One region of the Clostridium sp. Marseille-Q7071 genome, then DNA from elsewhere that is predicted to be linked to it. Evidence: a T-box and tRNA genes for the amino acid it is inferred to sense, from the RefSeq annotation. Region 1 holds a T-box; the other holds one or more tRNA genes.
What was found. A T-box is a leader RNA that pairs with one kind of tRNA and senses whether it is charged. The one in region 1 lies ahead of metG (methionine--tRNA ligase), so its partner is inferred to be a tRNA-Met.

Region 1 (17,002 bases):
GCATTGTTATTGCTCTTTAGCATACTACAACCAGTAAATATAAATACATTTACTAGAAATATTAATAATACCGTTGCATACTTCTTTAACTTATACACACTCTTCCTCCACACTATAAAATTAATAAAAGAGAAGCTTATGATACTTCTCTTTTATTTTTTATATTTTTAATTATAGTACTTATATGATATTAAATCAAATATTAATTGGCTTTAAAAGTCTTCATTATATTTTCAAATATTATAGGAATATTTTCTTTGTGACTTTTATCTTTTATATAGAAACTTGATTTTATTTTATTTCCATTCAAATTTAAAAAATAATCATATGTTCTATAAAAATCTTCTTTAGAAAGAGAAATATTATATTGCATTGAATAAACTTCGTCTTTCCCTATGTTTAACTTAACTAGTTTATAATCTTCAATACCTATATCCTTTATATGTTTTTTATTTTCCTTAATTATAGACTGTATGTCCTCATTTTCGTCCCAAAGTTCTACATGCCCTTTAATTATATTGTCATCAGAAATAAAATCACTATGATATTTAACTTTTTCATTGTTTACTTTAGTCTCACTATTAATCCAAGATTCAGGTAATCCATAAGTAATCTTTTCTTCTATTTTATATGTCTTGAAGGATCCTATATTATTTTGAGTCAATGTAGCAATTTTTAGCTTTTCTTCAAAGTAATTTCCAAGACCAATTATTAAAACCATAAGACCAACCATTATAATGGCTAAACCAGTTTTTCTCTTATTTATCGTTAATACCTTCATCAAATTTTCCTCCATAAATTATTATTAATATAATATATGAGTGCTAATATTAAATTATTAGAAAAGATTGTAACTTTATTAAATTTTAGCTATATCTTAAGGCCTATAAAATAAATACTTAATTAAAAATTAGAAGAATATTTTGTATCATATAAAAAGCTACCCTCTACGTGCTGAATTGTAATATACATAAAATATTACAATTCAATATGTTTTAAAATCTTAACAAATTATTTTTTATATGTAAAATAAATGTATTTACTAATTTACTCAATATTAGAAATTTGTTGATACTAAACGATAATAAAAAATGAAGGGAATTTTTCCCCTCATTTTATTTTTTTATATTATCTTTTAACTGGTACTACTACTGTAGAATTTTTAAAATCATAGAACATTAACCAATATCCCATTTCTGTATCATGCTTATGTGGCATCCATGCTACAAATCCTGTCTTTCCTCCATACGGTTGATCAGACTCAGATTTTTTGCCAGGTAACGCATATACGATATATTTTAAAATTCCATTACTATCATACTTATGACCTATCATAAAATGCTTATGCTTTGCAATATAAGGATAATAACAAATCATTGGATAATAAATCACTGTATATTTTTTATAATCATGCATGCAATACATTTCTTCCATTTTTTCAACAGGAACTTTATACCACACACAATTTTTAATATCATCATATTTATCCATTTTTTCAAACTCTTTAACTATATCTTTAAAGAATTTAGTCATCATATTCTTCATGTCTTTTTTGTAGTTATCGTCTTTATTATACATTTTTTCATGTTCTTCATAATAAGGATAACACTCATGTTTCATTTTGTGATCATAATCTTCTTTCATATGCTCATAATGCTTTTTCATTTCATGATCATACTCTTTATTCATATATCCATAGTCTTTTTTCATATGATCACAATCTTTTTTCATGTGATCGTAATATTTATTTATATAATCATAATCCTTTTTCATATGATCATAATGTTTATTCATATGTTCATGATCTTCCTTCATATGGTCACAGTCTTTTTTCATATATTCATATTCTTTCTTCATTTTATGATCGTGATCTTTTTTCATGTGATCACAATCTTCCTTCATATACTCATATTCTTTTTCCGTGTAATCGCAATCTTTTTTTATTTTATAATCATAATGCTTGTTCATATAATCACAATCTTTCTTCATATCATGATCATAATCCTTTTTCATATGACTGCAATCTTCTTTCATATACTCATATTCTTTTTCCATGTAATCACAATCTTTTTTCATTTCATGATCATGATCTTTTTTCATGTGTTCACAATCTTTTTTCATTTCATGATCGTGATCTTTTTTCATGTAATCACAATCTTTTTTCATTTCATGATTGTGATCTTTTTTCATGTGTTCACAATCCTTTTTCATTTCATGATCGTGATCTTTTTTCATGTGTTCACAATCCTTTTTCATTTCATGATCGTGATCTTTTTTCATGTGTTCACAATCCTTTTTCATTTTGTGATCATCACAATACTCTTTTTCCTTATGATGTTCTTTTTTCTCTTTATGATCATGTTTATCGTATTCATAATCTTTGCACTCATGCATTTTTTCTTCTTTCTTCTTCTCTTCTTTTTTATATTCTTTCTTTTCTTCTTTCTTATGATCATCTTTTTCTTTACATTCACAATCAGACTTATGTTTTTTCTTTCTCATTTCTTCATCTAATTCAGAGTTTTCGATATCTTTCTTAACAGTAGCTATATTTTCTTCTATACTACTTTCCTCTATATTAATTTGTGCTATATCACTTTCTTCTATATTACTTTTTTCTATGTTACTTTGTGCTATATTACTTTCTTCTATATTATTTTCTTTTACAGCTTCTATTTGTTGCTCATATTCATCAAATTTAACTTCTCTTGGCATAGGTTTCATATCTTCTTCCGAAATAACCTCATATTCCTTCCAATCCTTAGATACATCTGAAGTAATAAATCCATGCATTGCACATGTGATTTTGCTACCATCAAACTTAACAATGGCTGCTCCTGCTATTTTATCAGCACCTATACCACTATTTGCTATATTATCCATGTCATATTCATAAGTAACATCGGCTCTGCCATAATCATCTATGTTCATTTTAGCTATTTTCATTATTTTTTTAGTATCTTTCTTATCGCAAATAAGTACCATATAGCAAGGTCCTTTTTGTTTATTCATGTTTTGAACATAATATGATAATTTACATTTATTATTTTTCATTTCTAATTTAGCATAACCTGATGGAGCTTTATCTTGGTCTAAAGAATATCCTTTTTCATCTTCTTGCAATATAATAAAGAATCTACTATAACTTTTTTTAGGTGTCACTTCACGTTACCTCCATTTAAATTTATACACTATAAATATATGAGAGGGAACTTTAAAAAATGATAAAAACCTATACAAGATAAAGTTTAAACTCCTCCCATTTTGTCTTATAGTAGATTATATTTATACTTATTAAATAATATTCTATTTAATGTTAAAAACATTTAATTTTTAACTAGCTATTAATTATAAAAAATACCTCTTAGCTTTCTTAAAATATTTTTAGTCTTATACAAGATATATTTATAACCTCTAACTAATTATTTTCTTTCAAATATTTACAAATTCTTTTAAAATGAAAAAATCATTTTTACTAACTAAATTTTTAATTAGCAAAAATGATTCTTCAAATTAATTTTTAATTCTTTTTTTCTTCTAATATATTATTACTTAATGTAGCAAACTCTTGTATCGTTAAAGTTTCTCCTCTTCTATTAGGGTCTATACCTGCCTTTTCAAAAGCCCTTTGCAGTTTCTCTTTATCCATACTTAAGTTTTTCATTCCATTCCATAGTGTCTTTCTTCTCATATTAAATGATTGACGTATTATATTAAAAAATAATTTTTCATCTTCTACATCTACAGGAGGCTTATTTAATTTATCCAATCTTATAACTATAGAATCAACCTTAGGGGATGGTATAAAGCATGATGGTGGCACTCTTCTTATTATTTTTGTATTACAATAATATTGGACTAATAATGAAAAAGCTCCATATTCTTTAGTACTATGCTCTGCATCTATTCTTTCCGCAACTTCCTTTTGAATCATTATAGTTAAAGATTTAAAATTATAATCACCATTTAATAGATTAACTATAATAGGAGTTGTTACATAGTATGGAAGATTCGCAACAACTTTTACGCTCTGTTCATCACCTATAAGCTCATTATAGTTTACCTTTAAAGCATCTTTATGTATAAGTTCAAAATTGTCATATTCTTTAAGCTCTTCTTGTAGTATAGGTATTAATTTATCATCAAGCTCAATACTAGTTACTTTTTTAGCCTTTTTTAAAAGTTCTTTAGTTAAGGTTCCTACACCTGGCCCTATTTCTATAACATAATCTTCCTTTGAAATCTCTGCTCCATAAACAATATCCTTTAAAACATTATCATCAGTTAAAAAATTTTGTCCTAAACTTTTAGTAAACTTAAAACCATACTTATTCACTATATCTTTAGTCGTTAAGTTTTCCATAATCCATCTCCTTATCTATTTTTTTAAGTGCTTCTACAAACTCTTCTTTAGATATACCATAGTTATTTAATCTAGTTACAAATTGAGATGCATTACAATATCCTATGCCTAAAACTCTACCTAATGCATCTCTTCTTTCTTTAGATTTGCTATCCCCTGTAAGCTTAAAAAAGTACATATCTTGAATATCAAATTCTTTTCGAACTTCTTTCATTTCACACTTAGCATTTTGTAATGCTTTTATTATAGTTTCCGGTGATGCATTTTCAACTCCTATATCCCCATCTTTAGTACCTTCTTTTTGACTTATATATGCATGTTTAACATTGGGTACTCTTTTCGCTATTATCTTTCTTATTTTCTCTCCAGCAAAATCAGGATCTGTGAGTACTATAACTCCCTGCCTTTTTTGTGCTTCTTTTATCTTATTTATTGTACTTTGATTTATACCAAATCCACTTACTGCTATAAGCTCTGCATCTACAGCTCTTTTTACAGCAGTAATATCATCTCTTCCTTCTACAACAATAACTTCTTTAATCATCTGCTCCTCCAATATATTTCCATATTCCTTTATGTCATTTATAATTTTCTTCTATATATTTATTAATGTCAACTGAAAGTTATATACAAATTTAATTTATACAAAAACTATATGTAGTCGTTAGGTGGGCACTATCTCTATTATATGTTGAAAAATACTTTTTAATATATAAATAAGCTTTTAATTCTCAGTTATACAATTAACAATGAAGAATTATTGATACTTTTCCTTTATGGAAGAAGTTTTTAATTGATTTATTTTTAAAGTGACATAGTCACTTCTATTAGAATATTTATTTAAAGAAATTAATTTACAAAATTAATTTTAACTATAATTGTCAATTGTCCATTCTTAACTCTCCATTAATTAAACTGTTCCCCAGAGGTGGAAAAACTAGCAATTGTATTGCTAGTAAAAAGTCTATTAAAGAAATTAGTTTTAATTAAACTAATTTCCACCATAATTTTCAATTGTCCATCGTCAATTCTTCATTGACTGAGTTGTACATTAATCTTTAAGGTAATTTATCTATATATTCTAGTTCTATATAAATTCTGACAAGAAAAAAATAGGAGCATTGCTCCTATTTAAGAATATAAACATTTACTGTTCTTCTACCCCAATTGATCATTTCATTATAAGTATTAAAATATACATCAATTATATTTCCTTTGATAGCTCCTCCAGTGTCTTGCGCTATAGCATATCCATAACCCTCAACATATACTTTTGTTCCAAGAGGAATAATTCTTGGATCTACAGCAATTGTACTGTAACCATCTGGATCACGAACACAGTTTACTCCTATAGCAGCAACACCATTGTCATCTCCTCTATCAGCTGTATAAGCCGTAGATGACATAGTTAACATTTCCGTATAATAATCCTCGCCACCACGAGAAGGTCTTAAAACCCCTAATGTTCCTACATCAACTACTTGATTAATAGGTTGCTTTTTAACCTTTTCATTTAAAACTTTACGAGAAATTTCTTTACCATCTTCATACACAATCTCTGTTGTGATTAATTTCTCGCCTTTTTCTCCTTTTTGGACTACATTCTGTGTTCCTTGAGGCAAGTCTTCATTTTTTCTAACTTCTGTTGCAAAATTTAAATGCTTAACCTCATCTTTAACTTTCTTATTTACTCTTGTTATTTGAACTTTCAATCCATTCTGTAGAAGTTTTGACTTCTCAGGTATTATTTTATCAAGCTTACTTAAAGCTATATTCTCTGCTTGTAGCATTTTTTCTACATTATCCTCTGCAGACTTAATCTTTAACACCTTTCCATCAACATTCACTTCAACATCTATAGCTTTATTTATATATATATTGTCTCCATCTTTCACTTCACTGTCTAATGCCACAGATACTTTATCAAATTTACTTACTACAATACCCTCATTTTCTAGTATTGTATCTAAATTATTTGATAATGTTGTAATTTGTACTTCCTGGCCATCAATAACTATTGATATGGTTTTTCTCATGTTTATTATAGTAATAGTTATTCCTAATAATACTAACATTACTATAAATAGTGCCTTCTGCCAAGTTGAAAAATAAGTATTCAACTTCAGTTTTGCATTCATAATCATAAAATTACCTCCCTTAGACAAGAGTACTTCGAAATTATAACCTAAGTTTTGCAATTGTGTCAAATTTCAAGTATCTTTACATTGAATTGATTCTGTAAGCATACGTAGTGTACATACCTACAATGATGTGGTCAGCACTTATAATCGCAGAAAAATCAATCCTTAAGGGTAGATTTGTAGAAGACCATATTAAATATTTTTTGATGATGTTATGATTAAATATATTTAATAAACTATATAAATATTACTTTGAAATAAGATTTGTTCATAATTTATTAACATTTTTACTGCTGCTTTTTTCATGGAAATCATAGAATTATATATATTAAAAACCATTTAACTCCATTAATTCCACTGAATTTCCTTATTCTTTTGTGATTTTTAGGAACTTTTTTCAACAAAATGGATTTTATATATTCGTATTATACCCTATTATTTTATATTAAACAACCTTTTAGTGTTATTTATGGTATTTATTTCCACGGATTCTCTATTTAAATTTTTAATTTCCATTATCTTTTCTATTATATATTCTATATAATCGGATTGATTTCTCTTTCCTCTATAAGGTGCAGGCGCCATATAAGGACAGTCTGTTTCAACAAGTAATCTATCTAAAGGGACTTCTTTAACAACTTCCTTTATTACTTTTGCATTTTTAAATGTAACTACTCCTGTTACACCTATATAGTATCCTAATTTCAAGCACTCTCTTGCAAATTCTACACTGCCTGAAAAGCAGTGGACTACCCCCTTAACTTCAGGATATTCCTTTAGTATATCTAAAGTATCCTTATGTGCCTCTCTATCATGAATAACTACAGGCAAATTTAATTCTTTTGCAAGTTCCATTTGCATTCTAAATGCCTTTTTCTGAACTTCTTTTTCAGGATTTTCTTCCCAATAATAATCCAGTCCTATTTCTCCTATAGCTTTAACTTTAGAATTTTTAGATATTTTTCTAAACTCCTCAATTAATTCTTCATTTACAATGTCCGCATAGGAAGGATGTATACCTATAGCAGCATACATAAATTCATATTTATTAGAAAGATCAACAGAAATTTTAACCCCTCTTAAATCTGAACCGCAGTTTAAAACCCCTATAACTCCTTTTTCTTGTATATCTTTTATAATATTTTCTCTATCTTTATTAAAAGCTTTATCATCATAATGTGCATGTGAATCAAATATCATTTTTCCTACCTCTCCCTTTGTTTATAATGATGAAAGTAGTGGTGATAATAATCCCATTATCCCGCCTAATAATGCACCTAGCCATGTAATAGCCTTAAGCTCTTTACTTGCAATATCCAATATTAACTTTTCTACGAACATCACATCAAAACTATTTATTTTATCCTCTATAATTCTAGCTATATTAAAGCGCTCAATAAGCTGCGGTGCTTTATTATCTATGAATTTCTTATATAGGTCTATTAATACTTTGGAAAGTTTATTTACTGTTTCCCCATTGGTATTTATTAATAAACTTCTTGATGATTTTTTAACCACGCTATTAAGTCCATATTCAATTATAGCTTTAATTTTGTCCACAAATTCTTCTTTATATACAGTGTTGTCCACAATTTTTATTACCATATTATTAATAACTTCATCATAAGAAAAGTCCATATTTTTCAGTACTTCTTCTAAAGTTTCCATACTGCAAAATTTCTCTTCTAATTTATTTAATAAATTTTCTACTATATTACTTTCCTTTAATTGTTCTATGAAAAAATTAGATATAGTTTCAACAGCAGAATCTTTGCCTTCTTTAGATGTATTATTAACTATCTCGCTTAATTTTGTTTCCAAAATTTTGTCTACAATATCGTTTATTACCATTACTATATCAGTAATGTTTTGTTCTTGTGAAAGCAATTCTTCTGCTCCATTAACTATTTTTTCATATATACTATCTGATTTAATAAACATAGCAATCATAGGGCTCATTCCACTTAAAACTTCAGTTATTATATCTTTTATCTTGGCTTCTGCTTTCTCGCTCTTTATCCCTGTCTTAATATAAGATGAAATATCATATCTTTTATTATATGTATAGATTTTTAAATTGCTTGTCAATCCTTTAGGTATAATGTCATTTAATGACTTATCGCAATTATCTAAGTCTTTCATCTTATCATTTAATACTTTTTCAATGCTTCTCTTTAACTCATCACTATCTATATAACCTTTGCTCTTAGCTATTAAACTTCCTTTTACAGTATTATAAACATTATTACCTAAAAACTCCTTAGGATTATTTTTAAGTTTATTTTTAATTTCTATAGTTATAGCTTCACAAATTCCTTTTTTAAATTCTATACTTCTAACATTCTCTAATAAAGATTTAGATAAGCTATCTCTTATTCCATAATAGATTTTATTATAGTTTTCATTTAGCAGCTCTTTTGCTTTATCCTCGATTGTGATATCGCTACTCTGTAATTCTTTAAACTTCTCTCCTACATAATTAGAAATTCCCTCATTTATATTTTCGTTACAAAGAGCTTCTAATATTGTTTCTTTAGTTAGTAAATGATCTCCTACTGTTTCTCCTACACTTTTTGATATTCTTTCTTTCTCTTTAGGAATAAGCCCTGGGGTAAAAGGTATTTTAAAACTACCTATTCTTAATTCCTTATGAGGTCTAAACAACATTTTTATAGCTAACCAATTAGTTAAATATCCTATTACTGCACCTACCATTGATCCAATAATATACTTCATTTCTTCACTCCCTTTTAATATATAAAATCATAATTCAATATACAAAATATAATAACATAACTCTTAAGATATAGGCACTTAATATGATAAATTTTCTGATTAATTCGAAATGGTATTATAGTAAATATAATTACTGTCGATATATGTATGATGGCTACATGTTAAAAAAATCTATTTGACTAAATTTTAAATATTATTATATAATTCAAAATATGAAGTTATCTATATAAATAATTAATTACTAGGGGGAAATTATTATGACGTTAAAATTGGACATGATTCAAACTTTAGCCTTAGCAATAGTTGTCTACTACATAGGTAGATGGATAAAAACTAAGGTAACTATTCTAGAAAAATTTTGTATACCTTCACCAGTAGTAGGCGGTCTTATTTTTGCCATATTAAATTTAATACTTACTGAAAGCAATATAATGACCATATCTTTAGATTCAACTTTACAGAATCCTTTTATGCTTGCTTTCTTCACTACTATAGGCCTTGGAGCAAGTTTTAAACTTATAAAACAAGGTGGAATTCAAGTTGGATTATTTTTTATTGCAGCTTTATCATTAGTAATATTCCAAGATATACTTGGTGTTTTTCTTTCTAAAGCTATAGGAGTGAGCCCATTATTAGGACTTATATCTGGTTCAATAACAATGACCGGTGGACATGGTACTGGTGCAACTTGGGGGGCATTATTTGAATCTAACTATGGTCTAGCTGGTGCAACAACTACAGCTGCGGCAGCTGCTACTTTTGGACTTATATGTGGTAGCTTAATCGGTGGACCTATTGCTAAAAATTTAATTAATAAAAATAAACTAAAAAACAATGCTGATGCTTTTGTAGCAACAGATACAGAGATTAAAGAAAAAGTAAATTACGAAGAATTATTTAAAACTACTTCTATTATCTTTATATCTATGGGTCTTGGAACTATCTTAGAAATGATTTTCACTAAAATAGGTATTACTTTACCTGCATACATTGATGCTATGATTGTAGCAGCGATAATATTAAATACAGGAGAAGGTACAGGTAAATGGAAAATTAACTCAAAATGTGCAGATATTATTGGCAATATAAGTTTAAATGTGTTTTTATCAATGGCACTTATAAATTTACAACTATGGGAATTAAAAAGCACAGCAGGTCCACTACTAATTTTACTTATTGGGCAAGCAATATTAATGGCTATATTTGCTTACTTTATAACCTTTAGGCTTATGGGACAAGATTATGATGCAGCTGTTATGGCAGCAGGCCATTGTGGATTTGGAATGGGTGCTACACCAAATGGAGTGGCAAACATGGAAGCTATAACTTCAAAGTATGGAGCTTCACCAAAAGCATTTTTTATACTCCCAGTAGTAGGTGCTTTTCTTGTAGACTTTTCAAATTCATTGGTAATAACTCTCTTTGTAAACCTTTTTAGTTAATTAATTCCAGTATATGCTTATTTTTTAAATTTTTTAAATTTTTCACTTTTTTAAATTTTTGAATGTACTTTGCAAAAGACATGATTTTTATCATGTCTTTTTAACTAAAGATTTAAAATAAGACATCTAAAAGAATCTCAAATCAAAGATATCAAATTATTATTGTTTTCAATAGGTTTTAACAATTTATCAATCTTCTACAGTAAACTGCATATCATGTGTATTAAAGAAGCTGTAGATTATTAGCACTATATTCTTCTTATATTTTTACTGATATAATGTAATTAATATGTTTTAAGGATGGTGCAAATATGTTTGATACTCATATTCATACTGATTTTTCTAGTGATTCAAAGATGAATATAAAGGATGCTATTAATTCAGCTAAAAATTTAAACTTAGGAATAGTTATAACAGATCATATAGATTTAAATTATCCTGATAAAACAAAATTTAAAGTAGATTTAAAAGAATATTTTAAATGCTATAATTCTTATAGAAGTAATAATATATTAATAGGCATAGAATTAGGAATGGATATGGACTATCAGAAAGAAAATGAACTAATTTCCTGTCATCCCTTTGACCAAATAATAGGTTCTCAACATTCAGTAAATGGAATAGATGCTTTTAATCAGTCATTATATAAAGAAAAAAGTAAAAAAGAAATATTCTCACTTTATTTTGAAGATATGATAAACTCTATAAAAACTCATAATTATATAAATACTTTAGCTCATATAGACTTTATCTCAAGATATTGCCCTTATGAAGATAAAGAGCTATATTATAATGAATATAGTGATCATATAGATGAGATTATAAAATTGTGTTTATCTCACGAAATCTCTTTAGAAATAAACACAAAACGGTTAAATAATTCGCTAAGTACTAAAAATCTTATAGATATTTATAAGAGATATAAGGAACTTGGAGGGAAATATGTAACTATAGGTTCTGATGCTCATATTCCATCGTCTATTGGTTTAAATTTTGAACAAGCTCTACAAGTTTGTGAGTATGTAGGACTAGTTCCTATATACTATAAGGAAAGAAAAGCTGAATACATAAAAAGGTGTGACTAATAATCACACCTTTTCTAAATTATTTAAAGTAACTATCGTCAATTATGAATTTAGGCATCTGAAATAAAATAACTAGTCAAAGGTCAGACAAAGAAACAAGTTTCGCTCATAGTTTAAGCTATGAGTAAGTTCTGTTGACGCAGTGTGATGGAAAATAGACTAGTATACTGACTAGTTATTTTTTTAAAGATGCCTTATCTAAGCTTTAGTATCATACATAATTTCGAAATATCCCTGTGGATGTTTACAAGCAGGACAAACTTTAGGCGCTTCATCCCCTTCATGTATATATCCACAATTTCTACATTTCCAATATTGTTTCTCTTCTCTTTTATATAATCTACCTTCTCTTAGCGCATTCATTAAATCTAAATATCTTTGTTCATGAGCTTTTTCAACCTCTATTATATGGTTAAAAGCAAACTCAACTTCAGGATATCCTTCTTCTTTAGCAATTTTAGCAAACTCAGGATATGCTGTACCCCACTCTTCTTTCTCACCTTCTGCTGCATATTCAAGATTTTGTAATGTATTTCCCACTCCTATAGGGTATTCTGCATCAACCTTTATGTGAGCTTTTCCTAATCCTTCTGTTAATAGATTAAAAAAAACCTTAGCATGAGCTCTTTCATTATCTGCTGTTTCTTCAAATATTGCAGCAATATGCATATGTCCTTCTTTACGTGCTATGTTAGCATAATAAGTATACCTATTTCTAGCTTGAGATTCTCCTGCAAAAGCTTTAGCTAAATTATCCGCCGTTCTGCTTCCAACTAAACTTTTCATAAAACAACACTCCTTCAAAATTTCTCATTTCATATTTTTACCTAAAAGCTCAAAATTAATTCATAATGAATTAATTTGGTAATTGAACCTTTATACAATAAGTGTAACAAATAAATATATTTTTTTCTATATTTTCCAAATATTATAAAAACTTTTTTTTTCAAAGTACTTCAGCAATTACGTGTTACCCTAAATAATCTACTTTTATACGTCAATAAACTTTTATAAAATAAGAGTTATGATATTTGCATGCTGTACTTTTCCGTATTCATAATTTTTTTAAAATAATGACATATTAATATAGTGCAAGATAAAATAAAAAGAGCGTAATAATTATAACGTTATAATTATTACGCTCTTTTTATTTTAAATATCTTGAAAAATAATAGGTCATTATGTTATCTTGTTTTGCATTATACTAACTTGTCAGAACTTAACCATAGCAACGCTATGAGTGGAACCTAGTGCCTTATCTTATATAAAATAGACTAACATATTTAACTTCTTATTTTCTTTCAGATAACTTATCTTACTATACTACCTGTTGGCAGTTGGCCTGGATCTACTGTAAATAACTTACTATCATCATCCGTTGCTGCACATAATATCATACCTTGGGATAATTCTCCTCTTAAAGTTACTGGTTTTAGATTAGCAACTAATACCACATTTTTACCTATTAATTCTTCTGGTTTGTAGTTCATTGCTATTCCTGATACAACTTGACGAATTTCTCCACCTAGATCTACCTTTAGTTTAAGTAATTTTTTAGCTTTTTTAATAGGTTCACACTCTATAACCTTAACAACTCTTAAATCTATTTTATCAAAGTCATCAATTGTGATTTCTTCTTTTATAGGCTCCATTACTGGTGCTTCAGTTGCTTTTTTAGCTTCTTCAGATATCTTATCCAATTCAGCTATTTTAGCTTCCACATCTATTCTTGGGAACATCACTTCTCCCTTAGAAACTTTAACTCCTGATTTTGTTCCATTAAATGATGATAAGCTTTCCCATGTTGTTTCTGTAATATTTAATTGGCTATTAATTTTTTCACTTGTACTTGGTAAGAAAGATGATATTAATACAGAAGCTATTCTTAATGACTCTGCTAAATTATATAAAACTGTTGCAAGTCTTGGCTTTTGTTCCTCATCCTTTCCAAGTATCCATGGAGTTGTTTCATCTATATATTTATTTGTTCTTCTTATTAATGTCCATACATGATCTAAAGCATTAGATATATTTAATTCTTCTATAGCTTTCTCAACTAATATAGGTGTTTCAAGTGCTAATGAAATTAACTCTTCATCTACGGCTTCTTTAATATCTGGTGAAGGTATTACTCCATTAAAATATTTCTCTATCATTGTAGCTGTTCTTGAAACTAGATTTCCAAGATCATTAGCTAAATCTGAATTTGTTTTCTTAATAAATATTTCATTATTAAATAAGCCATCTGAACCAAATGGTATTTCATGTAGTAAATAATATCTAACAGCATCTACTCCAAAATGATTAACAAGTACTACTGGATCTACTACGTTACCTTTAGATTTAGACATTTTGCCTCCATCAACTAATAACCATCCATGGCCAAATACCTGTTTAGGTAACGGTAATCCTAAAGCCATAAGCATTATAGGCCAGTAAATAGTATGGAATCTTAATATATCCTTACCGATTAAATGAACATCCGCTGGCCAAAATTTATTATAAAGCTCTGTGTCTTCACTATTATATCCTAATGCAGTTATATAGTTTGAAAGCGCATCAATCCATACATATATAACATGACTTGGATCAAACTCTACTGGAATTCCCCAAGTAAATGAAGTTCTTGATACACAAAGGTCTTGTAACCCTGGCTTTAAAAAGTTATTAACCATTTCATTTTTTCTTGATTCTGGTTGAATAAATTCCGGATGAGCTTCTATGTACTCAAGTAATTTATCCGCATACTTAGACATTTTAAAGAAATATGCCTCTTCCTTAGCTTTTTCAACTGGTCTTCCACAGTCTGGGCAGTTTCCATTAGATAATTGTGTTTCTGTCCAGAAAGACTCACAAGGAGTACAATACCATCCCTCATAAGAGCTTTTATAAATATCTCCTTGCTCATGAAGTTGATTAAATATTTTTTGAACTGCTTTTTTATGATAATCCTCAGTAGTTCTTATAAATTTATCATATTTTATATCCATAATGTTCCACAGTTCTTTTATCCCTGCTACAATTTCATCAATATATTCTATTGGTGTAACGCCTTTTTCCTCAGCTATTCTTTGTAATTTTTGACCATGCTCATCTGTTCCTGTTAAAAACATTACCTCATGGCCTGTTAACCTTTTAAATCTTGCTAAAGCATCTGCTGCAACAGTTGTATAAGTATTTCCTATATGAAGATTTGCAGATGGATAATAAATTGGTGTAGTAATATAATATGGTTTTTTGCTCATGCTTTTACCTCCTGTATTTTAAAATATAAACTTTCACTCTACCTTTTAAGAGATTCAAATTGAAAAAGAAATTAATTACTAATCTCTTTTTTATAATTTTATAATAAAAAAGTCTCTATATGGAAATTTTTCCATATAGAGACGTTATATACGTGTTACCACTCTATTTTATACTTATTTCACAATAAGTACCTCATTAAGTGACTGGCAAAAAGCTTTTATCACCCTGCAATATATCGGTTGCTACCGTACCTCCCTTGCTCTTGCTCAAAAGGTCTGCTCCAAGGCCATATTCATAAAGCTTCATGCTACTAGCTTTCACCTAATCTAGCTCTCTTTAAAACACTTAACTTTATTACTCTTCTTTTCATAGCATTATATTATTATTACTATTATGATATGATAAAGTAGTTTTTATGTCAATATAATAAAAATTTTAAGTATTTTCCAAAGTACCTCATTTGCCTTTTATAACTATTGCCCTAATAACTATATACTATATTAAATGTATTTACTATTTTATAAAGCTTATATATAACATTAAAGTTACAATGCTGTCAACAATCAATGCAGATGGAATTCTTAATGCTATAACATTGTGTTCTAAATCTTTTTTATATTTGCCATATCCATATAGAGCACAAAGTAGGCTTATGGTAAACATACATAAAAAGCCAACAACACTATTATAATAACTAGGTAAGAAATTTACTCTACTAATGTGAAAAGCTTTATTTATAAAATAAAATTTTATAGTAAAAATAATACCATATATCACAAAATACATTATTTTTCTTAGCCTTTTACTCAACTTATATTCTATAAGAGCTACAATAGATACTATAGACATACCTGGTATAATCCATATAAGTCCCATAGAAACTATATAAACAGCTCCGAAAAACATTCCTTCTAAAGTTTGAATAAATGCATTTATTGCTTCCTCTTTTCTATTCCCAGAATTTTCACTTATAAACTTCGGATTTTTTGACGTAATATAAAGTTTTGCTTTACCTTCTTCAACAGAATCAATAAAAATTACTGAATCTTTATAATTTACTGGATTTATAGATACTTTTTTACTTCTTGATAATGGTTCTTTAAAGTCTCCTCTATACAAAACTTCACCAGACATATCCTTTTTATCTTTTGATATTTTCATCTTAACTATATCTGTTTGTCTTTTTAATTTTTCTGCTGTTCTACTAGTACTAACTAAAAATGTACCTAGCTCTTCACCATAGGTAGCTACAGTACCTATATCAACATCATAATCCGAAGCAATTTTATTTTTATCTGTTCCTATTTTTACTCCAAATGGTCCATAATGGCTAGCTTTTTCACTGTTGACAGGAAAATTCAAAAGGTTAAATCCAAATTCCTTACCTTGAAATATATACTCTATTAAAACATAAACATTTTCTTCATCAATTGCCATTGTAGCATTTCTAAATTTTACCTTTGAGATTTCAACTAAATTTCCACCTAGTTTAGGTTCTGTAACTTTACCATCTTCTATCCAAATGTAGTAAAATTCATCCAACCCCATCATATAACCAAGTAGATATTTATTCTTATATTTTGCACTTACCGATAACTTTATATTATCATCTATATTAACTCTAGAAACTTTGTTTATTAAATAATCCCTTATTTCAACATATCCATCATAAAAAACTGCTACTATATTTTCTGAAACTTTTGTTTTATTAATTACATTTTTTATACTTGTTTTGTCTACTAGATTTAAATCATCATCTAACTTTAATATTTCAATAGTGTTTTTATCAGCACCTGTTAATAAGAAGTTTATATAAATATTCTTATTGTCTGTAATAATATCAATATCTCTTGGTTCACTATCAGACGCTATAAATTGAGACTCTTTAATTTTTTTCCCTAATTTATCTATTAGCATTACCTTGATACTATCACTATCTTGATGGGCAACCACATAATTGCCCTTATATTCAATTATATCTGGAAACTC
Region 2 (17,002 bases), 600 kb from region 1:
TTCAGTTATATTTATTTTCACTATTGTTCCTGGCATTGGAGAATCAATTTTTTCTCCTGAAGCATTTGATTTTTTAACTGCTGGTGCAGTTGCTGGCTTTTGCACTGGTGCTGGAGTTATTGGTTTTTCTGGGGATACATTAGGTGCAGAAGTAAATTCTCCTTTAACCTCTTCAACCTCTACTTGATATATATTTCCATTAACAGTAACGTTATATCTTTTCATAGTAATTTTCCTCCCTATACATTTTAGCGATTAAATTTAGTAGCATTACTTTGCCAATTTGCATTTCCACTATTTACTCTTTTTATACTCTTTATATTTAAATCTGAAATTGGTACATTAAGATGAGCTGATAACGATGCCATTATAACTGCAACTAATTCTAAGTCATCTTGAGGATTTTCTATAGTTTCTACCTCTTGTACTAATGGTTCAAATATCTCTTCTTTGGCCGGTTCTATTTTTTTCTTTTTATCTCTTAATAGAAAGCTTTGAAATTTAATTACATACATTAAGATAACTAATACAGCGAAAACTATAATCATAGCTACTGCCGAAACTCCTAATGCATCTATTAAACTTAATTTTTCATTCATACTATATCCCCCCTAAATTAATATGCTTCCATGCTTTTTAGGGTAGCTTAACTCTCTTTTGCTTTGTAACATATCTAACATCGCAAATACTCTTTGCTTAGTTTCACTTGGTTTTATAATATCATCTAACAAACCTATTTCTGCACAAGTATATGGATTTGTAACTTCATCCATATATTTTTTAATAATCTCTTCTTCTTTTGCTTTTGGATTATCCGCACTTAATATTTCATCTCTATATTTAGACATTATTATAGTCTTAGGGGAAGTTAATGAAATTCTAGCTGTTGGCCATGCTAATGCTACATCAAAAGATGTTTCCTTGCTTGCTAGTGCTAAGTAACCTGCTCCATAAGCTTCTCCAATTATAAGTGAAACTTTTGGAACTACAGCATCACCTAAAGCATATACCATTTTTGATACGCTTTTAGCTAATCCCATCCTTTCCTCCTCAAGATTAATAACAATTCCTTTTGTATCTACAATACTAAGTATTGGAATGTTGAAACTATCACACATTCTTACAAAGCTTGCTACTTTATTCGAAAGTTTTATATTAATCTCACTTTTTTTATTGGAATCGTTTGCTATAACACCAACTGTTAACCCATTTATTTTTATTAAGTAAGTGTTTATGCTCTCTTCCATAGTTTTATTTATTTCTAAAACGGAATTTTTATCACTAATTGCATTTACTACTGCTTCTCCACTATAATTTTCATGAATAGCGGCCTCATTCAATGTTTCTTTCGCTTCATTTAAATCCATAGATTCAGCAGTTAAATATGGCATTTCTAAATTATTAGCTGGTATATAATTAAATAATTTCTTAGTTAACATTACTGCTTCCATCTCATTACTAACAACAAAATGAGCGTTTCCATTTTTAATGGAAGATATTCCATCACTATACATAGAGCTACTTACATATCTTTCTTCTTTATCTATCAGCTTATCACTTGTATTTATACTAAGTTGTCCATTATCTTCTACTACTATAACAAAATCACTCATAGTGGCATTTAATGCCATTGTTCCATTACATGGTCCTGAAACAATAGAAATTTGAGGTATTACACCACTATTCTTAGTAGTTTTTCTTAAAACTTCTCCATAGGAAGCTAAAAGTTCAATTCCATCACCAACTTTTCCACCTACGGAATCAAATATCTTAACTATTGGTGCTCCCATTTTCACTGCAGCATCCATTATATTGCATATTTTTTTACTTGATTGTTTATTGAATATTCCCCCATTTACAGTGTAATCTTCACTATAAATGTACACTAATCTTCCATCTATAGTTCCATGTCCTGTTACAACTCCTGCACCATTTTTATCAATTAGTGCTCCTACCTCTACAAAAGAACCTTCATCTAAAATATTAAAAATTCTTTCTCTTGCAGTTATTTTGTTTAAGTTGTGCTGCATTTCAACTTTTTCTGTTCCACCACCTTGGTGTGTTTTATGTCTAATTTCATCAAAGACATCAAGTTTATCCATATCATTGCCTCCTGACTTTAGATTACTCTTTGTTACCCCGCCATAATAATAACATAAAAAGTCCCATTTGTACATAAAAGTTGCAAGTTTTAATTCATTTTTCTGTGTATTGAAAAAAAACAATTATAAATTGACGTGTAATCATTCTTTTCCTTTAATATTCTTTCTATTTTCCTTTATTTCAAAAGAAAAATAGATGACTAGTTATTTTAAAGTATACTTTGCATATTAATAAAACCACTATAAGTACATACTTATAGTGGTTTTATTAATTATTATTTATTCTTTTATACTAGAATAATCCTTCTATTGTTCCATCTTCTTTTATATCTATTTTAGCTGCTGCTGGAATTTTGGGAAGTCCTGGCATAGTCATTATTGTTCCTGTTAATATAACAATAAATCCTGCACCATTAGAAACCTTAACTTCTTTTACAGAAACTTTGAATCCTGTTGGCCTTCCAAGAAGATTTGGATTGTCTGATAATGAATTTTGTGTTTTAGCTACACATATAGGTAATTTATCCAAACCTATTTTTTCTATGTCAGATATTTGCTTTTTAGCTGCTGGTAGTATTTCAATTCCATCAGCTCCATATATCTCTTTAGCTATTGTTTCCATTTTTTCTTTTATAGTTAATTTTTCATCATATAATACGTGGAAATTACTTTCTTTTTCTTCAATAGTTTTTATCACTTTTTCAGCAAGTTCTAATCCACCTTCTGCGCCTTTTCCCCAAACTTCAGTCAATGCAACTTCTACACCTTTATTTTTACAGAATTCTTCTATATATTTAATTTCTTCTTCACTATCGCTTATAAATCTATTTATAGCTACAACTGCTGGTACACCAAACTTTTCAACATTTTCTATTTGCTTTTCAAGATTTTCTATACCTTTTGCAAGAGCTTCTACATTTGGAGTATTTAAACTATCTTTTTTAACCCCACCATGATGTTTAAGCGCACGAATAGTTGCTACTATTACTACTGCACTTGGTTTTAGATTTCCATATCTACACTTAATATCAAAGAACTTTTCTGCTCCTAAGTCTGCACCAAATCCAGCTTCTGTTATAGTGTAATCACCTAATTTTAAAGCCATCTTAGTAGCTAAAATACTATTACATCCATGTGCTATATTTGCAAACGGTCCACCATGAATTATTGCTGGTGTATTATCTAAAGTTTGAACTAAGTTAGGCTTAACAGCATCTTTCATAAGCATAGCCATGGCACCATGAACATTTAAATCTTTACAATATATAGGTTGTCCCTCTGTGCTGTAAGCTATAAGAATTTTCCCAAATCTTTCTTTCAAATCCATTAAGTCTGTTGAAAGACAAAGTATTGCCATTATTTCAGAAGCAACTGTTATTGTAAATCCATCTTCTCTTGTAAATCCATTTGGAGTTCCACCAAGTCCCACTACTACTTGCCTTAACGCTCTATCATTCATGTCTAGAACCCTTTTAAATACTATTCTTCTTGAATCTATTTTTAATTCATTTCCTTGATGAATATGATTATCTATAGCTGCACTTAAAAGATTATTTGCTGTTGTAATTGCATGCATATCTCCAGTAAAATGCAAGTTTATATCTTCCATAGGAATTACTTGAGCATATCCTCCACCAGCAGCTCCTCCTTTTACTCCAAAAACAGGACCTAAAGAAGGCTCTCTTAATGCTATTACTGCATTTTTCCCCATGTTACAAAGAGCTTGACCTAATCCTATAGTAACAGTGGATTTTCCTTCACCGGCTGGAGTAGGATTTATAGCCGTTACTAGTATAAGTTTTCCGTCTTCTTTATCCTTGTTATTTTCTAATACATTGAGAGATATTTTTCCTTTATATTTTCCGTATAGTTCAATATCGTCCTCAGTTAATCCTATTTTTTCTGCAACTTTAAGTATAGGTAACATTTTTGCACTTTGAGCTATTTCTATATCTGTTTTCATATCAATATCCTCCAATCTACATATATAAAATTTTGTGTACAATTATATTTTATGTACAACAATCTTATTTATTATCAAGTTTTCCTATGAAATTATCTATATTAACTATATATCTTGAATGAGTACCTTCTCCAATTAAACCATTTTCATCATAAGCTTTTACTAAAAAAGTTATTTTCTTTCCCTGAATATCTTTAACTACAGCTTCACATTTTACTTTCATCCCAATTGGTGTAGCCTTAATATGCTTCGCATTGACCTCTACTCCTACAGTTGTATCTCCTGGTTCTAAATATAAATCAATAGCATTTTTAGATGCATTTTCCATTAAGCCTATCATTGCAGGCGTTGCATACACTTTTAGAGTACCTGAACCATGATGAAGTGCTGTATCATCTTCTGTTACAATCTTTTCAATAATTGCATTTAGCCCTATCTTTAATTTACTCTCCATTTACCTACCCCCTAACATAAATTTGGTAATATAATTATATCATAACTCTAAAGTTAGTCCTATAATTCTTTTGAAAAATTACGTATATTTTTTTATTTTTATATAATAATGTACGTATTTTTTTATTATTCTTTATATTAGCTATGAAAAAGACAAAAGAGTGCACGAACTCATCATACACTCTTTTGTTTACACTATATTTCTTCTTTTTTTATGTCTTCAATCTTTGCTTCTTCTACTTGTAATTTAACTTCTCCTGGATTAAAACCCTCATTTAAAGTATTTTCTTCTTTTGGAGTCTCTTCTTTAATAATATCAGCAGAAATCTCTTTCAAGCCTTTTCCATCCATAATTGCGTTAAATTCTTCAGCAGTAAGCTTTTCTTTTTCAAGAAGTGCTTTAGCAACTTCGTGAAGTTTATCTTCATTTTCACTCAGTATAGTTTCAGCTCTTTTATAAGCTTCATCTACTAAAGATCTTATTTCCTTATCTATCATAGAAGCTACTTCTTCTGAAAAATCTCTTGAATGACCGATATCTCTTCCTAAGAATACTTCTCCTTGTTCTTTTCCAAAGGAAATAGGTCCTAATTTTTCACTCATACCATATTCCATAACCATTTTTTTAGCTATAGAACTGGTTCTATCTATATCGTTTTTAGCTCCTGTGCTGATTTCTTTAAGTATTAAAGCCTCTGCAACTCTTCCACCTAAAAGTCCAACCATTTCATCTTTAAGCTTAGAACGTGAAGTATATGACGTATCTTCATCTGGAAGATGTAATGTATATCCTCCCGCCATACCTCTAGGGATTATACTTATTTCATGAACAGCATAAGAATTTGGTAAGTACTTAGATACTACTGCGTGACCTGCTTCATGATATGCAGTTAATCTCTTATCCTTTTCGCTTATAACTCTAGATTTTTTTTCTGGTCCAGCTATAACTCTTGTAATTGCCTCTTCAAGTATATCCATAGTTATAACTTTCTTTTTACCTCTAACAGTTAATAATGCTGCTTCATTCATTAAGTTTTCAATATCTGCTCCAGTAAATCCTGGAGTTCTCTTTGCTAATATTTCTAGCTTAACATCTGGTCCTAATGGCTTATTTCTTGAGTGAACTTTTAATATTTCTTCTCTACCCTTAACGTCAGGTGCTCCAACAACTATTTGTCTATCAAATCTACCTGGTCTTAAAAGTGCAGGATCCAGTATGTCAGGTCTATTTGTAGCAGCTACCATGATAATTCCTTCATTTACTCCGAAACCATCCATTTCAACAAGTAATTGGTTAAGAGTTTGTTCTCTTTCATCATGACCTCCGCCAAGTCCCGCTCCTCTTTGTCTACCTACAGCATCAATCTCATCTATAAATATAATACATGGAGAGTTTTTCTTCGCTTGCTCAAATAAATCTCTTACTCTTGAAGCTCCCACTCCCACGAACATTTCAACGAAGTCAGAACCAGAAATGCTAAAGAATGGCACTCCTGCCTCTCCAGCTACAGCTTTTGCAAGTAATGTTTTACCTGTTCCTGGAGGTCCTACCAAAAGAACTCCTTTAGGTATTCTTGCACCTACTTCCATATATCTCTTAGGATTTTTTAAGAAATCAACAATTTCTTCTAATTCTTCTTTTTCTTCATCTTCACCAGCTACATCTTTAAATGTAACTTTCTTTTTATCTGGTGTAGCCATTTTGGCTCTACTCTTACCAAAATTCATAACTCCACGGTTTCCACCGCCACCTCCACCAGACTGTTGCATAAACATTCCCCAAAATGCTACAAGCATTATTATAATTAAGAATGTTGGAAGCATTTGAATCCAGAATGGAATACTTGTTGGTGGTGTAAAATCAACCACTGCAGTTTTATTTGGATTTTCTTTTCTTAAATCTTTAAAGTCATCTCTTGGTAAAGCTGTATGATATTGTGTTCCATCATCTAATTCCCCTACTATTGTTACATTATCCTCACTCATAGTAGCGGTTTTAACTTTATCTTCTTTCCAATATTTTTCAAATTTATCAGCACTAATCCTAGCTACATTTCCACCATCTTTAAATAGTGTTAATGCCGAAAAGATTACAAGAAATAAAACTAACAACCAGGCCGTTGCACTTGAAAATTTTTTCACTAAAGGCCCCCCTCTCTTTCTAGTTATGATTTTCTAAAATTCTAACATATGAAATATTATATCATAAAGAATATAATATTAAATCTTATTGTGAATAATAACTCATTATAATTTTTCTACTTTTTATATACACTTTCCTTTAAAATAGCTACATATGGTAAATTTCTGTATTTTTCAGCATAATCTAATCCATATCCAACTAAAAAATAATCTGGAACGTCAAATCCTAAGTATTTAACTTCCATTTCTTCTTTTCTTCTATCAGGTTTATTTAATAAACATGCTATTTCAAGACTTTCAGGATTTCTAGCACCTAAGTATTTCATTAAATATTTTAATGTAATTCCTGAGTCAATTATATCCTCAACTATTAATACATGTTTTCCTTTAACCTCAAAATCTAGATCTTTCAGTATTTTAACTATACCTGAGCTTTCTGATGAAGCTCCATAGCTAGATACTGCCATAAAATCCATCATACAAGGTATTTTTATTTCTTTTAAAAGATCTGACATAAATATTACAGAACCTTTTAATATTCCTAGCACTAATAAATCTTTCCCTTTATAGTCTTCACTTATTCTAGTTGCTAATTCTTTTACTTTTTCTTTAATTTGCTCTTCTGTTAACAATACTTCCTTTATATCATTATACATAAAATTCCTACCTTTCTATACATATCTGTAAAATTCTTTCTGTATTATTGTCAACTTTAAATTTCTCACTTATTCTATAACCTACTATCCATCCAATTTCATTTCCAAAGCAAATCAATGGAATAATATCTCTTTCATGCCTAGGTACTTTAAGGTCAATAAATAAATCCTTCAGCTTCTTACTTCCCTTCATCCCCAGAGATGTAAATCTATCTCCATCTTTTCTATATCTTAATATTATATTATCTTTAACTTTATCAAAATCAAAATACTTTATCATATCAGAATCTTTTAGATTAACATCATTATTCTTATGAAAAATTTTAGTTATAATTTTTGTATGTAACTTTTCACAATAAAACTCATCATTAAATGGTATTACTTCATAAATATTAGTATTATAATTTTTCATTTCCTTATATATATGTATATCTTTATAAACATTATCAATCATTAAGCTATCAGGTAACATAATAGTCTTTCCAGTGTTTTGATTATAAAGCTTAATTATGTCAATAATGTGACTGTTTTCGATATTATATAAATCACCTTTAACTTGAAGAATTGCTTTTCTTAATACTCTTGTGATAATAGTTTTATGTTCCTTAAAAGCATCTTTATATATTATAACTCTATCACCTTTTCTATAACAGTATTTTTTAAATATTTCATCAGATATTTCTTCAAGATAATCATTATCTTCCCTAATAATATTCGACATTCTATTTAAGGTATGAATTATATCTTTATTAAAATTATTTTCCATGTAAGGAATAAGTTCAAGTCTAATTTTGTTTCTAGCATAAATATTTTCAAAATTAGTTTTATCTATCGCTGCTGGAAGTTCATTTTCCTCACAATATTTTTCAATTTCCTTTCTCGTTATCTCAATAAGCGGCCTTATAAATATATTATCCCTAACCGGTCTAATCCCTACTAAGCCCTCTATACCTGCACCTCTCATCATACGCATTAATACAGTTTCTGCTTGATCATTTAAATTGTGAGCAATAGCAATTTTATTACAATTATATTTTTTCATAAGTTCATCAAAAAACTCATATCTGGCTTCTCTACCAGCTAACTCATGAGATATATTTTTTATTTTTGCTAATTGATTAATATCAACCCTTTTAAAAAAGCATAAAATTCCTAGCTCATCACAATATTTTTTGCAAAGCTCTTCATCTTTATATGCATCTTTTCCTCTTAAAAGATGATTTACATGAGCTGCATAAATGGTTATATTTAGTTTATTCTTTAAAGTATGTAAAATATGTAATAATGTTATAGAATCTGGTCCACCAGATAATGCAATTATTATTCTATCACCATCATTAATCATATTATTTTCGGCTATAGTTTTTAAAACTTTATCTTTCAACTTTTTACCACTTCCTAGAATATGATATTCATTACCTCATATTATCATATATTACCCTTTAATAAAAGAAAAATATCATTAAATATTTCTAATTTGTTAAATTTGAGAGCTATAAAAAAATGAAGAAATGTAAAAATTACCCACTTTACAATTCTTCATTTTTATAATCTAACTATATAGGTTGTACACTTTTGATACCAATACAGTCATATCATCCCTAACCTTATTTTTACTTATCTTCTTCGCCTCCTCTATTATTCCTTCTGCTAAATCACCTATATTTATATCATCATTTCTTATCATATAATCTAAAATCCAATCTACTCTTCCCGAAGGCTCTACATCAAGCACACCATCACTTACCATTACTACTAAATCACCATGGGATACAGATTTTTTATGTCTTTCTATATCAGCTTTATCAAGCACACCTATTGGTAAACTTTTAGATTTTATTATATCAATGGTGTCATCAGATTTTATGAAACTAGCAACCGCCCCTACCTTCATAAAGTCTACTTCTCCTGTATATAAATCTATGCTACTTAAATCTACTGTTGAAAATTTCTCCTCCTCACAAAATTTTAAAGTCATAATAGAATTTACTGTATTTATAGCTGTAGTTTTACTAAACCCTGCATGAGTAAATTTTTCTATTAATTCTACTGCTGCTTCACTTTCTCGTCCAGCTTGTGGCCCTGACCCCATACCATCACTAATAAGCATCATATAATTGCCATTAGCATATTTGCCAAAGCTAAAGCTATCTCCATGTATATTAAATCCTTCTTTGCTTGCCTTAGCTACATGAGTTACCACTTTAAACTTAGGTGCTTCTTCTAAAACAATAGTACATTTATTAGTTTCAGGATTTATATAACATGCATCGTCATTAATAATCATATTTTTTTCCACAGCTTCATTAATTATAGGAAGAATTTCTTTCCCATACATATCAATTGAAGCATACTCTGATGATGAGATCCTAATTATTAACCTACCTTTTTTATCTTCAATGGAAAATACATCATCATATTCTATATCATTTTTATCAAATAATTTTATTATGTCTCTTTCCACTTCTCCATCCACTTTAATGTCTTCATTAAAATCTTTCACTAATTCTTGAACAGATTGAGCCATATTGTTTATTTGACTTGCTAAAAGTTCCCTGCCTTCACTTAATCTAGTTCTCCACATTTCACTTATAATATGCTTATTTACCACATCCTCAACATTTCTTATTAATGCACCTTTTCTAAGACACTTCCTTTCTAATTCAAATGGAAATTTATTTATTTTTTTCTGCTCATTTTCTATAAGTTCAGCAAATGCACTATAAGTTACATGATGTTCTCTAGCCCAGCATATACAATTAGTATTACAATCATTACATACTCTACTTGCTAAGTTTTCTACCAAGGCACTACTTTTACTTTGAAGTGTAAGCTTATCATTATCTACTAAGTTAGTTAGTATTTTTGACATATTTGCAAGTACATCTGAAAAATTATCAAGTCTTCCTAAATACATATTTCTTATATTATTTAAATAATTTCTATCTAAACTTTGCTTTTTCTTTTCAGAATTTATCTCTGCTGATATACGTTCATATATATTATTAGGTATCATTAAAAATATACCTACTGACAAAATTCCTTCTATTATAATAAAGCTATTTGAAATTGCCATATTAGAAGTTGACATATAAACTTTAACTATAGCAAAGGTCACTAAAAATGCTAATGAAACAAATATCCTTCCAGCATCTTTAAAAGCTCCTGCTACAAGCCCACAAATTCCTAATACAGTCACATATAATAATAAATATTCATTGCTCATTCCTACAATAGCACCCATAGCTATCCCTGATGTAGCGCCTATTGCACTTCCACTTATGTAGCTAAATATTATTACTACTGCCAATGCCAATACATTTGTAAGAGAAATGTTAAATATTTTAATTCCCCAAGTTCCTGCTACAACTACTGAAAATAATAAGGACATACAAATTATTTCTTCATTACTAAATAAATGTTTTGTTTTTAATTCTTCAAAGCATGAATTACTTATATGCAGAATAAAATATATTGGGAAGATACAAAAAATATTTGTAAAGGTTGAAATCAAAGATACTGAAAAACCATATTGATTTATTAAAATATTATAGGCAAAAACTGATATGGTAACAGTAATAGCTAGTACAGCTTTTTTTAACTTACTTTCTACAGTATCTCCTATAACCATAGAAACAAAAGTTAGCAATGGAACCAATACAAAATACATATTTATGTCTTTAACATAGCTCTGCATAGTAATATACCCTAGTAAGCTGCCAAAAGCAGATAATAAAGATATTTTATTGTCTTCTTTCATTAGTATAACTAATAAAAATGCAATCCCAAATGGTGCTGTATTGTTTATAATCATTGTTCTGCTAATGAAAAAACATAAAAAAAACAATACTCCTGCTTTTATAATCAGTTTTCTACTACTTTGTTCTTCTTTAATTTGTTTTTCTTTTGTATTTTTAATTCTTTTATATGGAATTATCTCTGCACCATATTGCATTTTATAACCACCTACCCCTTAAATTTGTAAGTTAATTGTAACAAAGGAGTCTGGAAATAAATGTCATTTAATGGAATGAAGTTATAAAATCTTTATGACATCAAACTGTATATTTTTACCATTTTATAACAAGAAGTTTTTCCCTCTGCACAGTTACCATTTTATACCATAATCTACTATTTTCAAAGTATTACTATATTTTTTTATCCACAATTCTTATATTTTTATTTTTCAATATGTTGATAACTTTTATAGTTAAAGCTGTCGTTATGGATAACTTTATAATAAAATTTGAAAGAATTTTTATTATAATAAATGGAATATTTTATTGAATTGATAATATAGTGCTGATAATTATGTTATTGAATTATTTGAATTTCTACTTTATACAATTGAGGATGGGGAATTATTAGACCTTCTCTTATATAAGAGAAGGTCTAAATTTATTTCTTTTCAAAGTGACGCAGTCACTTTTATTGAAAAATCTATTTGAAGAAATTAATTTGTAAGAATTAATTTCCACCATAATTGTCAATTGTCCATTGTAGAACTCTATAGTTTTGCTAATTAAAATTATATAATCAAAATCTTAAAGTTATCACTGGATAGAATCTCTAACTTCTAGTCATATTTTAAAAGTATTACTAATAAATATAATAATCAATTATTATATTTAGTTTTTCACATAATAAAAAAGCTTACAACTAAGTTGTAAGCCTTTATGGTAGCGGAAATAGGACTTGAACCTACGACACTCCGGGTATGAACCGAATGCTCTAGCCAGCTGAGCTATTCCGCCATGTTGGTTGCGGGGGCAGGACTTGAACCTACGACCTTCGGGTTATGAGCCCGACGAGCTACCAGCTGCTCCACCCCGCGATATTTTGGTGCTGAAAATTGGAATCGAATTGGTACGGTGTTTAACCACCGCAGGATTTTAAATCCTGTCCATCTACCCGTTCCGCCACTTCAGCAGATTATTTAATTTAAATTGACCTTATATAATACTTAACTCTTGCCATCCATAAATTAATGGTTGCGGGGGCAGGACTTGAACCTACGACCTTCGGGTTATGAGCCCGACGAGCTACCAGCTGCTCCACCCCGCGATATTTTGGTGCTGAAAATTGGAATCGAATTGGTACGGTGTTTAACCACCGCAGGATTTTAAATCCTGTCCATCTACCCGTTCCGCCACTTCAGCAGATTATTTAATTTAAATTGACCTTATATAATACTTAACTCTTGCCATCCATAAATTAATGGTTGCGGGGGCAGGACTTGAACCTACGACCTTCGGGTTATGAGCCCGACGAGCTACCAGCTGCTCCACCCCGCGATATTGGTGCTGAAGACCGGAATCGAACCGGTACGGTGTTTAACCACCGCAGGATTTTAAGTCCTGTGCGTCTGCCTGTTCCGCCACTTCAGCAGGTTATTTAATTTAAACTGACTTTACATAGTGCTAAACTCTTGTCATCCATAAATTAATGGTTGCGGGGGCAGGACTTGAACCTACGACCTTCGGGTTATGAGCCCGACGAGCTACCAGCTGCTCCACCCCGCGATATTGGTGCTGAAGACCGGAATCGAACCGGTACGGTGTTTAACCACCGCAGGATTTTAAGTCCTGTGCGTCTGCCTGTTCCGCCACTTCAGCATTTCTGACTATAGTATATGTAATATAAAATATTTTAACCTTAAATTAATTATAAGGTTATGGTAGCGGAAATAGGACTTGAACCTACGACACTTCGGGTATGAACCGAATGCTCTAGCCAGCTGAGCTATTCCGCCATGTTGGTTGCGGGGATAGGACTTGAACCTACGACCTTCGGGTTATGAGCCCGACGAGCTACCAGCTGCTCCACCCCGCGATATTTGGTGCTGAAGACCGGAATCGAACCGGTACGGTGTTTAACCACCGCAGGATTTTAAGTCCTGTGCGTCTGCCTGTTCCGCCACTTCAGCAGGTTATACATTATTGTGCGCATCTTTCAGCGACAATATTTATTATAGTTTAAGGTCTATATATTGTCAACACTTTTTTTTATAATAAACTTATATATTTTTGCAGTTTTATTAAAACTTAACTATATTAGACCACTAATATAATTAAAAGAGTGCCAAAAATTTAGCACTCTCTAAATTTATATTAATAATTTGAACTTTTTCTACTATATCCGCGTCCTTTATTATCTTGGTGTCTTTTTAAATCCTGAAATCTTTCTTCACTGTCTTTTAGGAACTTAGACATTCTATCTTCAAATGAAGAGCCACCAGTTTTTCCTTTCTCTTTTTCCCAGTCTATTTCCACAGGTTTTACTGATTTTTTTGGCACTCCTGCTTGTTTTATAGATAAGCTCATTTTTCCGTTGTCATCAACTGAAATAACCTTCACCTTAACAACGTCTTCTTCTTTTAGATGATCTCTTACGTCTTTTACAAAGACGTCTGATACTTCTGAAATGTGAACAAGTCCTGTTTTTCCTTCCACTTCAACAAAAGCACCAAAATTAGTGATATTAACCACTTTACCTTCTACAATACTTCCAGCCTTTAAGGTCATATTAAAAAGATTCCTCCTTAAATAATGTTTTAATTATTATGTTATATATCAAGTTATGTTAAACATAACACAGATCACTTATCTTCTTTTACACTGTTATTGATTACAGGAGTTTCACCCTCTTTAATAAGTCCTAATTTTTCTCTTGCAAGTTTCTCAATATACTTATCAGTCTTTGATAACTGCACTTCATCCTGTAATTTTTTGTTTTCTTCTTGCACTTTTTCTAACTCCACAGTGTAGGTTTCAAATTCAACCTTTTGTCTATGCATTATCTTCTGCTGATTTATGAAAATATAAGAAACATAAACAATTAATAGAGATAATAATAAGTTTTTGATTTTTCTATTTTTCATTATACAACTCACCCTCCACATAGAATGAGTATAACAACTTATTATTCAATAGTTATTATATTAAAATATAACTACTCATGTTAAACTCATAAGTATATTTTAATTTGAATTGTTCATTTGTTCAAGGTATTTTACATTAATTTTTAACTTTTTCTTATTATTTTGTATAAACAAAATCTTACAGGATAAGACAATGTATTAAATATTACTCTTAATACCTTTCCAATAGCCAATAATACGTTGTGAAGTACGTTTATAAATATCTTACTAATTAGTTTAATATATACAAATAATCCTATACTTACATATACAAAAACATTAAAGCTCATATATGCATAGCTTGTGTACATCATAAATATAAACACAATAAATCCTGTAGCAATCCAAAATAAAACATCTTGAATTATAGTTATAATCGCACCAACATCTTCAAATCCTCTTATAATTCTATAAATATCAAAGAGAACGCCTATTAAAACTCCACTCAATAAACTAAATGCAAATAATATTATTTGTTGTTCCATTGTAAACAGCATGATACTTACCTAAAAAGCCTTGAAAGAATGCCTTTTCCCTTTCTAGATTTTTTTTCATCACTGGTATATACAATATAACTTATTTTTCCACTTATCATTACATCTCCATTTTGTACATCTAGTTTATTCATTTTTAAATTTTCTCCTCTTATATCCATAGAACCAAGAACTGTATTTAAAAGGATTTGTTCATCATTAAAGCTTACAATTTCCTCAACTCCGTCAATTGCCATCTTTTTCCTTGAATCTAAAGTTAAATAACTTTTTCTATCTTCTATCTTGGTTTCTTTGTTATCCATAAAACCCTCCTTGCATATATTAAAAGTATTCCTAATAAATAATATTTCTTTAAGAAAAATATATGCAAAGAAAAGCAATTTAAGAAGAAGTAATTATTCCTTATCTTCTTCCCCTGATATTATTTCATACATAGTTTTAGCATTTTCTTTAGTTACATGATTTGCTATATTCACTATTTTTGCTGTTAATACTTGAGTTGCAAATTGAATTTCAATGATATCGCCTTCTTTTACTACCGTTCCTGCCTTAGCAACTTTACCATTTATTGAAACCCTACCACTTTCACAAACTTCTTTTGCAACTGTTCTTCTCTTAATTATCCTTGACACCTTTAAATACTTATCAAGTCTCATAGCCATCACCCCAAATATATTTTATTCAAATTTATACTTTTAAATTTATAACTATAAATAATTCCAAAATAATTAAATTCTTTAAAATATTATATAAACTTTATTATTCAAATATAATTATAACCTTAAATGATTTGTAATACACTATTATCATCTCAAACAAAATAACTATTCAAATATTCTGAGGATATTTTATATCACATAAATAGCTGACTCTTAAAAATAGTGAGACTATCTTTGTAATCTTATAGTAAAGTATGACATAACATATACTTAAATACTAGTTAGCTATTTTTGAAGATGTCTTTAATAAAAAAAACCTAGAATAAATCCAGGCTTTTTAATAAGTAAAATAAGACTATTTATTAACTATGTCTTTAAATTCTTTTCCTGCTTTGAAAACGGGTGCTTTTGAAGCAGGAATTTCTATTTCTTCTTTAGTTCTTGGATTTCTTCCCATTCTAGCAGCTCTTTCTCTAGTTTCGAAAGTTCCAAATCCAACTAATTGAACTTTTTCTCCCTTTCCTAGAGCTTCTTCAACGCTCTCTATGAACGCTTTTAAAGCAACCTCTGTTTCCTTTTTAGTTAAACCTGATTTCTCAGCCATGCTTGTGATTAATTCTGATTTATTCACTATTGTACCTCCTTAATCTTTTAAAAACGCTTCTACATTCATAAATTCTATTAGATATCTTGAATATAAGATAGCATATTCTTCAATGTTTTTTAAATTCCTTCTAATCAATTATAGTTTTAACATAAAAGTAATAAATTATTTCTTCTTTGCTTCATTCCATAACTGATCCATTTCATCAAGCGTCATAGTCATGAGATCCACTCCTTTAATTTGAGCAGAATCTTCTATAAACTTAAAACGCTTAATAAATTTATCTATAGTATAATTTAATGCAATTTCTGGGTCTATGTCAAGAAGTCTTGCAACATTTACTGAAGCAAATATTAAATCTCCTACTTCTTCTAGTATTTTTGCCTCATTTTTACCATTATATACATCTTTAATTTCATTTAATTCTTCTAGCACTTTTTCCATAGCTGGTTTAGGATCTTTCCAGTCAAAACCTACCTTTGCAGCTTTAGCTTGAACCTTATCTGCTCTTAAAAGTGCAGGTAAATTTTTAGGTATATGCTTCAATTCTTCAGTATAAGTTTTAAAATCATTTTCTTTTTTCTTAATTTTATCCCAACTATCTAAAACTTCGCTAGTATTATTAATTTTAATATCCCCAAAAATATGAGGATGACGTCTTATCATTTTTTCTGTTATAATTTTAACTATATCATTTATGTTAAAATATCCTTCTTCTTTACCTAGTTGTGCATGAAAAACTATTTGAAATAATACATCTCCTAGTTCTTCTGTAAGCTTAAAATCATCTCCTTCATCAATTGCTTCTAAAACCTCATAACATTCTTCAACTAAATTTCTCTTTAGTGATTTATGAGTTTGTTCTAAATCCCACGGACATCCCTCTTCCCCTCTTAAAGTTTCCATCACCTTAAGTAAGTCAAAAAAATCTTTGGTTTCTTCTAAATTTTTTGGAATATAAATTGAAGTTAGATAGTCTATATCCTGTTGTCTATCAAGCTCGAAAAGCT

Region 2: it has a tRNA-Met gene. The T-box ahead of metG (methionine--tRNA ligase) is inferred to sense a tRNA for this amino acid. The anticodon was not compared.

The regions. Positions count from the first base shown of each region.
Region 1 covers NZ_CBCOPR010000001.1:384,064-401,065, forward strand. Annotated here, with positions in the region: gene ACWPW7_RS01705 (hypothetical protein) at 1-98, opposite strand, end outside; gene ACWPW7_RS01710 (hypothetical protein) at 203-781, opposite strand; gene ACWPW7_RS01715 (hypothetical protein) at 1,129-3,162, opposite strand; gene rsmA (16S rRNA (adenine(1518)-N(6)/adenine(1519)-N(6))-dimethyltransferase RsmA) at 3,521-4,363, opposite strand; gene rnmV (ribonuclease M5) at 4,344-4,907, opposite strand; gene ACWPW7_RS01730 (3D domain-containing protein) at 5,491-6,507, opposite strand; gene ACWPW7_RS01735 (TatD family hydrolase) at 6,940-7,704, opposite strand; gene ACWPW7_RS01740 (DUF445 family protein) at 7,726-9,240, opposite strand; gene gltS (sodium/glutamate symporter) at 9,498-10,682, shown strand; gene ACWPW7_RS01750 (histidinol phosphate phosphatase) at 10,994-11,767, shown strand; gene rbr (rubrerythrin) at 11,966-12,553, opposite strand; gene metG (methionine--tRNA ligase) at 13,078-15,012, opposite strand; T-box leader at 15,147-15,392, opposite strand; gene ACWPW7_RS01765 (hypothetical protein) at 15,527-17,002, opposite strand, start outside.
Region 2 covers NZ_CBCOPR010000001.1:985,803-1,002,804, reverse strand. Annotated here, with positions in the region: gene ACWPW7_RS04690 (biotin/lipoyl-binding protein) at 1-225, opposite strand, end outside; gene ACWPW7_RS04685 (OadG family protein) at 249-599, opposite strand; gene ACWPW7_RS04680 (acyl-CoA carboxylase subunit beta) at 612-2,102, opposite strand; gene ACWPW7_RS04675 (formate--tetrahydrofolate ligase) at 2,395-4,065, opposite strand; gene ACWPW7_RS04670 (thioesterase family protein) at 4,130-4,519, opposite strand; gene ftsH (ATP-dependent zinc metalloprotease FtsH) at 4,714-6,660, opposite strand; gene hpt (hypoxanthine phosphoribosyltransferase) at 6,777-7,316, opposite strand; gene tilS (tRNA lysidine(34) synthetase TilS) at 7,324-8,700, opposite strand; gene spoIIE (stage II sporulation protein E) at 8,869-11,271, opposite strand; tRNA gene ACWPW7_RS04645 (tRNA-Met) at 11,994-12,070, opposite strand; tRNA gene ACWPW7_RS04640 (tRNA-Met) at 12,075-12,150, opposite strand; tRNA gene ACWPW7_RS04635 (tRNA-Met) at 12,305-12,380, opposite strand; tRNA gene ACWPW7_RS04630 (tRNA-Met) at 12,535-12,610, opposite strand; tRNA gene ACWPW7_RS04625 (tRNA-Leu) at 12,615-12,703, opposite strand; tRNA gene ACWPW7_RS04620 (tRNA-Met) at 12,763-12,838, opposite strand; tRNA gene ACWPW7_RS04615 (tRNA-Leu) at 12,843-12,931, opposite strand; tRNA gene ACWPW7_RS04610 (tRNA-Met) at 12,992-13,068, opposite strand; tRNA gene ACWPW7_RS04605 (tRNA-Met) at 13,073-13,148, opposite strand; tRNA gene ACWPW7_RS04600 (tRNA-Leu) at 13,154-13,242, opposite strand; gene ACWPW7_RS04595 (S1 domain-containing RNA-binding protein) at 13,427-13,840, opposite strand; gene ACWPW7_RS04590 (FtsB family cell division protein) at 13,915-14,196, opposite strand; gene yabQ (spore cortex biosynthesis protein YabQ) at 14,340-14,720, opposite strand; gene yabP (sporulation protein YabP) at 14,738-15,031, opposite strand; gene ACWPW7_RS04575 (RNA-binding S4 domain-containing protein) at 15,125-15,385, opposite strand; gene ACWPW7_RS04570 (HU family DNA-binding protein) at 15,744-16,019, opposite strand; gene ACWPW7_RS04565 (bifunctional methyltransferase/pyrophosphohydrolase YabN) at 16,158-17,002, opposite strand, start outside.